Regions from separate parts of the Streptomyces sp. NPDC018019 genome, predicted to be linked through region 1. Evidence: riboswitches for the same ligand, from Rfam matches in the RefSeq annotation. Region 1 holds a riboswitch; each other region holds the start of a gene.
What was found. A riboswitch is a leader RNA that binds a small molecule or an ion and turns the genes downstream of it on or off. The one in region 1 is predicted to bind cyclic di-AMP.
Positions count from the first base shown of each region.

Region 2: it holds a riboswitch for cyclic di-AMP, as region 1 does, so the genes downstream of both, ACH4FX_RS21200 (M23 family metallopeptidase) here and ACH4FX_RS18140 (NlpC/P60 family protein) in region 1, are expected to answer to the same signal.
Region 3: it holds a riboswitch for cyclic di-AMP, as region 1 does, so the genes downstream of both, ACH4FX_RS02585 (transglycosylase family protein) here and ACH4FX_RS18140 (NlpC/P60 family protein) in region 1, are expected to answer to the same signal.

Region 1 is NZ_JBIRGD010000010.1:1,669-4,936, reverse strand. Features, by position in the region: gene pcrA (DNA helicase PcrA) at 1-742, opposite strand, end outside; cyclic di-AMP (ydaO/yuaA leader) riboswitch at 1,022-1,243, shown strand; gene ACH4FX_RS18140 (NlpC/P60 family protein) at 1,251-2,426, shown strand; gene ACH4FX_RS18135 (hypothetical protein) at 2,549-2,902, opposite strand.
Region 2 is NZ_JBIRGD010000012.1:156,705-159,972, reverse strand. Features, by position in the region: gene ACH4FX_RS21205 (M16 family metallopeptidase) at 1-1,147, shown strand, start outside; cyclic di-AMP (ydaO/yuaA leader) riboswitch at 1,432-1,586, shown strand; gene ACH4FX_RS21200 (M23 family metallopeptidase) at 1,600-2,397, shown strand; gene ACH4FX_RS21195 (GntR family transcriptional regulator) at 2,606-3,268, shown strand, end outside.
Region 3 is NZ_JBIRGD010000001.1:558,096-561,363, reverse strand. Features, by position in the region: gene eno (phosphopyruvate hydratase) at 1-1,088, opposite strand, end outside; gene ACH4FX_RS02585 (transglycosylase family protein) at 1,494-2,192, opposite strand; cyclic di-AMP (ydaO/yuaA leader) riboswitch at 2,196-2,404, opposite strand; gene ACH4FX_RS02580 (transglycosylase family protein) at 2,608-3,268, opposite strand, start outside.

The DNA of each region.
Region 1 (3,268 bases):
ACATCGTGTACGCCTCGGCCACCGACTTCTCGAATCCGTCGGCGGCCTGCTGGGCGAAGGTCTCCTCGTCGATGAGCTCGTTCTTGAGGTTGGAGACCTTGGCGCTGAAGGACTTGGGCGGGAACCGCTTGGGGTCGAGGTCCAGGTCGCGGCAGACCAGGGCCATCAGGCGCTTGGAGTCGGCCGCGTCGTAGATCGAGAAGGACGACGTGAAGCCCAGCTTCTTGGACTCGCGGCGCAGGATGCGCACGCACGCGCTGTGGAAGGTGGAGACCCACATCGCGTTCGCCCGGGGGCCGACCAGCTCCTCGACGCGCTCCTTCATCTCGCCCGCGGCCTTGTTGGTGAAGGTGATCGCGAGGATCTCGCCCGGATGCACCCGGCGCGCGCCGAGCAGGTGCGCGATGCGGTGCGTCAGGACGCGGGTCTTGCCGGAGCCGGCGCCTGCGACGATGAGCAGCGGGCCGCCGGTGTGCACCACGGCGGCCTTCTGCTGGTCGTTCAGCCCCTCCAGGAGGGCGGCCGGATCCACCGCGGGGCGGGCGGCGCCGTCGCGGTAGTACGGGTCCCGGCCCGGGCCCACGGCGTGCGGGATGCCGCCGGGCACGTCGAAGCGCCCGCCGAACAGGTCGGCCGGGATCTCCTCCTGTGCCGGACCGTCCTCGTCCTCGGGAGGCGGCGGGGGCCCCTCGCCGGTGGGTTCGAGGTCCGCCAGGAAGCTGTCGTCAAAGAGGCTGCTCATCGCCCACCGAGTCTAGGCCGCCCCACTGACAGCCCGGCCCGTACCGGGAAAACCGGCCGTGTGACCTCGCACGCCTCCGACGGGTGTCGTGCGTCACAGGGCGCGTACGACACCATCCGGTCCCGGGCGGACAGGCGCGGGCCAGGACACGCCCCGGATGCGATCAGATCACGAAAAGGTTTCGGGCATATCGAACATCAGCCTTCACAGGAGCCACATGGGTTGGCTACCGTGCTCGCTCGGGCAGCCCGCCGTCCCCGCGGTCGACAGCGTCCGCACGGGCCGCCCCCGCCGAGTCCGGCGCTGCCGCGAGGCATCCGGAGCCGGGGACCCACACGTACCACCGAGGTGAATCGGTCCGGTACGGCACACGGCGAGAGGCGCCTCGGACCACCGCCCGGAGCGCTCCCAGGACCTCTGCCGCGCCGTACGGACCGTAGGGCAGCCTTCCGTACGCCCGAACCTGACAGCTAACCCGGTAGGCGGTCCACGGAAGGAGGCGCCGGCCTTGGCGTCGCACCGCAAGCCGCGCACCCGCATACTCGCCTCGCCCGGAAGCCGCCGTACGGCCGCCGGGCTCACCACCGCCGCCCTCGCCTCGGTCACCCTGCTCTCGCAGACGGCCGAGGCCGCGCCACGGCAGCCGAAGCAGACGATCGAAGAGGTCAAGCAGAAGGTCGACGACCTCTACCGGCAGGCCGAGGTGGCGACCCAGAAGTACAACGCCGCCAAGGAGCAGGCCGACGAGCAGCGCAGCACCGTCGACCGCCTCCTGGACGACACCGCCCGGCGCACCCAGAAGATGAACGACGCCCGGCGCCAGCTGGGCACCTACGCGTCGGCCCAGTACCGCAGCGGCGGCATGAACCCGACCGCGCAGCTCCTGCTGGCCCGGAACCCGCAGCAGTTCGTCGACCGGAGCCACCTGATGGACCGGCTGACCGGCGCGCAGAAGCAGGCCGTCACCGACTACCAGGAGCAGCAGGCCAAGGCCGTACGGCAGCGGACCGAGGCGGCCCGGAGCCTGGAGCGGCTCACCGAGACCCAGGCGTCCCTGAAGGAGTCCAAGAAGGACGTCCAGGACAAGCTGGCCGAGGCCCGGCAGCTGCTGTCCCGGCTGACCGCCCAGGAGAAGGCGCGGCTGGCGGAGCTGGAGCGCAAGAAGGAGGCCGAGGCCCGGCGCAAGGCCGAGGAACTGGCCCGCAAGCAGGCCGAGAAGGAACGCAAGGAGCGGGCGGACCGCCAGCAGCACGACAAGCCGGGCCAGGGCACCGGCTCCGGATCACCGGACGGCGGCTCCTCCGGCGGCGGGACGGCCGACGACGGTTCGTACGCGACCAAGGCCGCCAAGGCGCTCGCGTTCGCCCGCGCCCAGATGGGCAAGCCGTACGTCTGGGGCGCGACCGGCCCGAACTCGTACGACTGCTCCGGTCTGACCCAGGCGGCCTGGAAGGCGGCGGGCGTCTCGCTGCCCCGGACGACCTGGGACCAGGTCAAGGCCGGCGACCGCGTGGCGACCAAGGACCTGAAACCCGGTGACCTGGTGTTCTTCTACAACGACATCAGCCACGTCGGCATGTACATCGGCGACGGCAAGATGATCCACGCCCCGAAGCCGGGCGCCAGTGTCCGGGTCGAGTCGATCTACTACATGCCGATCTACGGGAGCGTGCGGCCGGCTTGAGCGGGAGCGCCCGGCGCGGATGAGCGGAAGCACCGGGTCCGCATGAGCGGGAGCACCCGCCCCGCACAGGACGAAGGCCGCGGGGCCGGTGCCCCGCGGCCTGTCCTCTCAGGCTCCGCCGCTCACGTCCACAGCAGCGCGATGAAGATGTTGACCACCGTCAGCAGCCCCACCGCCAGGAAGAAGGGCTTCTCCACCTTCTCCTCGTCGCGCTTCACGTAGACCAGGCCCAGGATCACGACCAGCAGGGCGAGCTTGACGCCGAGCTTGACGTTGTCGAGCGAGTGGTCCTGGGCCTGGTTGAGGCCGACCAGGGCGACGCCGGTCACCAGCATCGTCAGCGCGCCGTGCAGCATGGCCGGCACGAAGCGCGCGGTGCCCGCGCTCATCGGCTTCAGCTGGGTCAGGAAACCGCCGAGCAGCGACGCGATGCCGATGATGTGCAGGCCCACGAAGACCTTGGTTACTACGTCCATAGTGGTGGATCGTAGCCCTCGCTTACCACGGCTTCGCACTCAGGTCCGCCTCTCCCACTCCGGTCGGAGCCCGCTCCCGGCACGCCTCCAAGGCGTACGGCAACGGACAGGCACACCCACCGGCGGGACGAAAACGAGCAATACCCGTCAACCAGTCACCTTTCCGGGGGGCGGAGGTTTAGCGTCCTTCATCAGGCGGCCGACACCCCACCTCCGCCGGATTCCGCCCCGGCGGTCGTCGGCCGTCTCCGCCGAGAGGAACGGCGGCGGCCCGCTCCCCCTGTTACGGGCCGCCGCCGGACCCAGGAGGGCAACGCTCCAGGAGGACGGCGCCCCAGGAGAACGGCCCGGACAGCGGGCTCTCAG
Region 2 (3,268 bases), on a different contig from region 1:
CGACAAGCACGACGCCGAGCAGTTCGCCGCCGAGCTGGAGCGCTGCGGCGCCACCCTGGACGCGCACGCCGACCACCCCGGCGTCCGCGTCTCCCTGGAGGTCCCGGCCTCCCGCCTGGACAAGGCGCTCGGGCTGCTCGCCGACGCCCTGCGCGCCCCGGCCTTCCCGGACGGCGAGGTCGAGCGCCTGGTGCGCAACCGCCTCGACGAGATCCCGCACGAGCTCGCCAACCCGGCGCGCCGCGCCGCGATGGCCCTGTCCAAGGAGCTGTTCCCGGCCGACTCCCGGATGTCCCGGCCGCGCCAGGGCACCGAGGAGACCGTCTCGCGGATCGACGCGGCGGCCGTCCGCGCCTTCTACGAGGCCCATGTGCGCCCCGCCACGGCCACCGCCGTCATCGTCGGCGACTTCACCGGCGTCGATCTGGACACGGCCCTCGCGGAGACCCTCGGCGCCTGGACGGGGTCGCCCGCCGAACCGGTGAAGGCCAGCCCGATCACCGCCGACGACACCGGCCGGGTGGTGATCGTCGACCGCCCCGGCGCCGTACAGACCCAGCTGCTCATCGGCCGCATCGGCCCGGACCGGCACGACCGCGCCTGGCCCGCCCAGGTGCTCGGCACGTACTGCCTGGGCGGCACCCTCACCTCCCGCCTGGACCGGGTGCTGCGCGAGGAGAAGGGCTACACCTACGGGGTGCGCGCCTTCGGGCAGGTGCTGCGCTCCTCGGCCGACGGCGACGGCGCCGCGATGCTCGCCATCAGCGGCTCGGTGGACACCGCCTCCACCGGCCCGGCCCTGGCCGACCTGTGGCAGGTGCTGCGCACCCTCGCCGCGGAGGGCCTGACGGACGCCGAGCGGGACGTGGCCGTGCAGAACCTGGTCGGCGTCGCGCCCCTGAAGTACGAGACCGCGGCGGCCGTCGCGGGCACCCTCGCCGACCAGGTCGAGCAGCAGCTCCCGGACGACTACCAGGCGCAGCTGTACGTGCGGCTCGCGCAGACCGGCACGGTCGAGGCCACCGCGGCGGCCGTCAGCGCCTTCCCGGTGGACCGGCTGGTGACCGTCCTGGTGGGCGACGCCGCCGAGATCGAGGAGCCCGTCAAGGCGCTCGGCATCGGCGAGGTGACGGTGGTCAAGGGCTGACGGCACGTCACGGGTACGGCCCCGGCGGCCGACGGCCCGTCACCGGGCGGGCCGGGCCGTCCGCGGCGGACGGACCATGACCCGCCGGGGTGATGGGACGTCACGAAGAGGATCCAGTGGTGCGCCAGTGCCGCTGGATCTTCTTTATGTCCCAATTGATGGGGATGGTTGCCTGATGCCTGTGTGGCGTACGGCACAAAACCGGGGTTCTGTTTGCCGATCGAAAGTGGCCCCGTTTAGCGTCGATCCGGCTGTCCGCGGGATCACCGCCGCAACCGCGGCACGGACAGTCATCGCCGAGTCCCCGTACGGCGCGAGCCAGGGGAGCCGGGGACCCACGTCCCCTGGGGTGAATCGGGCGCCTTCCCGGAGGGGCCCGTAGGAGACCTTCCTGCTCCGAACCCGTCAGCTAACCCGGTAGGCGAGAGGGAAGGAAAGGACACAGCCACCCCATGGCGTTCACCCGTGGCACCGGGAAGCACCGTGGTCCGAGCCGCAGCGCGCGGACGACCCGCAACCTCGCCGGCATAGCCACGCTCGCCGCGTCCGGCGTCATCGCCTCCGTCGCCTCCCCGGCGCTGGCGGCCGGCAACACGGACGACGCGAGCACCCACGACACCGGCCTCCACCAGGCCGTCGTCCTCGGCGACGAGCTGGCCGAGCAGGTCGAGGCGCAGGCCGACGCGCAGCAGGAGGCCGCCGATGCCGCCGCCGCGCAGGCCAGGGCCGAGGCCGAGGCGCGTCAGCAGGCCGAGGAGGCCAAGCGCAAGGCCGACGCGGAGGCGAAGAAGAAGCGGGAGGCCGAGGAGCGCGCCGCCCGGGAGGCCGAGCGCAAGCGCCTCATGACGTACGTCGCCCCCGTCGACGGCTCCTACGTCTCCACGAGCTACAAGGCGTCCAGCGGCCTGTGGTCCTCCGGCAGCCACACCGGCGTCGACTTCCACGCGGCCTCCGGGACCACCGTGCACGCCGTGGGCTCGGGCACCGTCGTCGAGGCCGGCTGGGGCGGCGCGTACGGGAACAACGTCGTCATCAAGATGAACGACGGCACCTACACCCAGTACGGCCACCTGTCGTCCATCAGCGTCTCGGTGGGCCAGACCGTCACCCCGGGCCAGCAGATCGCCCTGTCGGGCAACACCGGCAACACCACCGGGCCGCACCTGCACTTCGAGGCCCGCACCTCCGCCGAGTACGGCTCCGACATCGACCCGGTCGCCTACCTGCGCTCGCACGGCGTCAACGTCTGACGCGCATCCCCGTCCCCACCCGGTGCCCCGGCCCCCGCGGCCGGGGCACCGGCGTATGCGTATGCGCCCGGCAGTGCTGGCCAAAAAATATCCATGAATGCGCCAGAGCCGTCGGAAATCCCGTTCCTGTCGAATAGAGTCACGTCGAATGCCGCCGCCCGGCGGCAATTGCGGACGTTTCCCGGGGATTACGGCGGAGGCACGGCAGATGCGAGGCCACATTTCCGCGCATGCGGTGTGCACGGCGATCCGCGACGACATCGTGTCCGGCGTCCTCCCGCCGGGCAGCCGGCTGATCGAGGAACTGCTGGCCGGCCGGTACGGGGTCTCCCGCGTCCCCGTGCGCGAGGCGCTGCGCACGCTCCAGTCCGAGGGTTTCGTCACCATCCGGCACCACGCGGGCGCCTGCGTGGCCGCGCCCACCGAGCGGGAGGCGGCCGACCTCCTGGACATCCGCGGCCTGCTGGAGCCGCTGGGCGCCGCCCGCGCCGCCGCCCGCCGCACCGCCGCGCACCTGAAGGTGCTGCGCGGCATCGTCCGGCTGGGCCGGGAGCGCGCCCGGCAGGGGCGGCGGGCCGAGCTGCGCCAACTGGACGGCTGGTTCCACGAGACGCTCGCCCAGGCGTCCGGCAGTGCCAGTCTGGCGGCGCTCCTCACCCAGCTCCGGCGCAAGATCGACTGGATGTACGCGGTCGAGGCCCCGGCCCGCGACGAGCGGTCCTGGGAGGAGCACGGGGCGGTGCTGGACGCGGTGAGCCGCGGTGACGCGGAGCGGGCGCGCGCCCTGATGGCGGCGCACGTCGAGCGGTCGCGCGGGGCGTACAGCCTGCGCGCCGGCGCTCCGGACCCGGCCGTGAGCACTCCGAAACAG
Region 3 (3,268 bases), on a different contig from region 1:
TGCGACATCATGCACTTGAAGCCGTTGCGCTGGGCCAGCTCGACGGCGTCCAGGGTCTCGGTCAGCGAGCCGATCTGGTTGACCTTGACCAGCAGGGCGTTGGCCGAGTTCTCCTCGATGCCGCGGGCCAGGCGCTCCGGGTTGGTGACGAACAGGTCGTCGCCGACCAGCTGCACCTTGGTGCCCAGACGCTCGGTGATGACGTTCCAGCCGGCCCAGTCGTCCTCGAACAGCGGGTCCTCGATGGAGACCAGCGGGTAGGCGTCGACGAGCTCCTCGTAGTACGAGGTCATCTGCTCGGCCGTGCGCTGCTGGCCCTCGAACTCGTAGACGCCGTCCTTGTAGAACTCGGAGGCGGCGACGTCGAGCGCGAGCGCGATGTCCTGGCCGGGGGTGTAGCCGGCCTCCTTGATGGCCTCCAGGATCAGGTCCAGGGCCTCGCGGTTGGAGCCCAGGTTCGGGGCGAAGCCGCCCTCGTCGCCCAGGCCGGTGGCCAGGCCCTTGCCCTTCAGCACCTTCTTGAGGGTGTGGTAGACCTCGGCGCCCCAGCGCAGCGCCTCGGAGAAGGACTCCGCGCCGATCGGGGCGATCATGAACTCCTGGATGTCCACGTTCGAGTCGGCGTGCGAGCCGCCGTTCAGGATGTTCATCATCGGGACCGGCAGCACGTGGGCGTTCGGGCCGCCCAGGTAGCGGAACAGCGGCAGGTCGCTGGCCTCGGAGGCGGCGTGCGCGACGGCCAGGGAGACGCCGAGGATGGCGTTGGCGCCGAGCGAGCCCTTGTTGTCCGTGGCGTCCAGGTCGAACATGGCCTGGTCGATCAGGCGCTGCTCGGTGGCGTCGTAGCCGACCAGCTCCGGGCCGATCTGCTCGATGACCGCGAGGACGGCCTTCTCCACGCCCTTGCCCTGGTAGCGGTTCGGGTCCCCGTCCCGCAGCTCGATGGCCTCGAAGGCGCCGGTCGAGGCGCCGGACGGAACGGCGGCACGGCCGGTGCTGCCGTCGTCGAGGCCGACCTCGACCTCGACCGTGGGATTGCCTCGCGAGTCGAGGATCTCGCGAGCTACGACGACGTCGATGGACGGCACGTTGTCTCCTTCATGGGTGTCTGGAGTTCTGCAGCACGAGCCTAACGGCCTCCCGGGGTTCCGCTCGCCGCCAGCCCGGTCCGTGGGACGAAAACACCCGCAAAGCCGCTGTTCACGTGACGTACGGGCACATTGTTCGCTGAACGGGGAAACCGGCGCGTGGGCAGGTGCGGGCCGGGCGGGGCCGGCACGCGGCCGGGACGGCTCGCGGGGGAACGGGGGCCGCGGGGCAAATGGAGAAGCCCCGCCGCGGCGCGTGCGGGGGACAGGCGCCGTGGCGGGGCGGTCTCACGGGAAGAGCGGGTTCCCGGTACGAGCGGGCCCCGGGGGCGTGCCGGGCCCGTGCGTACCGCCGTACGCACGGACCGGCCCGGCCACCCGGAGTCCGTCAGGGCTTGGGCCGGCTCAGACGGCCAGCTTCTGGCCCGGGAAGATCAGGTTGGGGTTGCCGCCGATGACGGACTTGTTGTTCTCGTAGACCGACTTCCAGTTGGTGCCGTGGGAAGCGGCGATCTTGGCGAGGGTGTCACCGGACTTGACGGTGTAGTTGCCCTTGGGGTTCGACTTCGGCGCCGCCTTGTGGGACGGGGCCGGGGTCTTGCGGGCCAGCTCCTCGCCCTGCTTGCGGGCCTCGGACCGCGAGGTGCTCTGCGGGGCGGAGTAGGAGCGGTGCGACTTCTTGTAGGACTTGTGCGAGCTGCCCTGCGACGAGCCGCCGTCGGCCTGGGCGTTCGCGTTGCCCTTGCCGAGGTGGCCGCCGGCGCAGGTCCAGGCGCCCGGGCCCTGGATGGCGAGCAGACGCTCGGCCACCGCGATCTGCTGGGCCTTGGTGGCCTTGTCGGCACGCGGGGCGTACTTGGTGCCGCCGGCGGCGGCCCAGCTGGAGTTGGTGAACTGCAGGCCACCGTAGTAGCCGTTGCCGGTGTTGATCGACCAGTTGCCGCCGGACTCGCACTGGGCGACGGCGTCCCAGTTGTTGCCCGCGGCGGAGGCAGAGGTGGCGCCCATCAGCGGGACGGCCACAGCGGCGCCGGCGACACCGGCCAGGGTGGCGACGCGGACGGCCTTGGACGGACGACGGTGCTTGCCCTTGGTGTTCAGCATGGTTCGTTTCCTCACCGACGCCTACGAGGTGAGCTGTCGGGTTCGGGCTGTGAGTGGCCCGGCCGCGTGTGCTTCCACGCGGCTTCACCCCAAGCCGGCTGTCCCGCTTCCGCGGGCGGGGCCGGCACCTACCTTGGGTCCCCCGCTCCTGCCTTCGGCGCTGTCGCGACGTGTGACCTCCGACCACCGGCAGGATTCGGCGTGTGGTTGAAGGGCCCGCTTTGGCGAGCGATGAAGACGGTAAACAGGAACGCCCCGCCGGTTCAAACCCCTACATCTGAGGCCAGTTGGCCCCCAGACATCACAGGATCATCACATTTCCGCAGGTCGCCGCAGGTTTGGAAACAACGGACGGGTCGGGCGGCGGGCTCCCGAACGAGATCCATGTCTCACTTTCACCAAAGCGGGCAATTACCTACGAAGTACCCTGATCGGCATCCAGATCGAGGCGCTGGCCGGGGTGGATGAGGTCCGGATCGCCCCCGATGACACGTTTGTTGGCCTCGTAGAGCGCCGGCCAGCCTCCGGAGACCCCACGGTCCTCGGCGATGGCTGACAGGTTGTCACCCGGCCGCACGGTGTAGTCGCCCGGCGACGCCGGGTCCGTACGGTGCGCGTCGCCGCCCCGCGAGGGGTGCTCCGTGCCGCCGGACCGCCCCGCGCCGTCCGTGCCGCCGCTGCCCGCGCCGGGCCCCTCCTCACGGGGCTGGCCGCGGTGCTTGCCCTGGCCCTGGGACGGGGGCGCGGTCGGATCCGTGGCGGTGCCGCCGTCCGGGGTGGCCGGGTGCGACGGGTCGCCCGTACGGCCCGTACCGGACGGGGCCGGCGTGCCGGACGGGTCCGGCGTGCGGGACGGGTCCCCGGTGCCGGCCGGACCGCTCGGCGACGGCTTCGGCTCCGGGGTGCGCGGGCCGCCCGGCTCGGGGGTCCGGGACGACTCGCCGGACCCGGAGGAGGGCGGCGTGGTGGGAGTGGAAGGAGAGGACGGCGGGGAAGGGGTGGAAGAGGACGGTGCGGACGGCTGCGGCGTCGGGGTGCTGCCCGGGTCCACGTCCGCCTTGCTGCCGCCCTGCTTG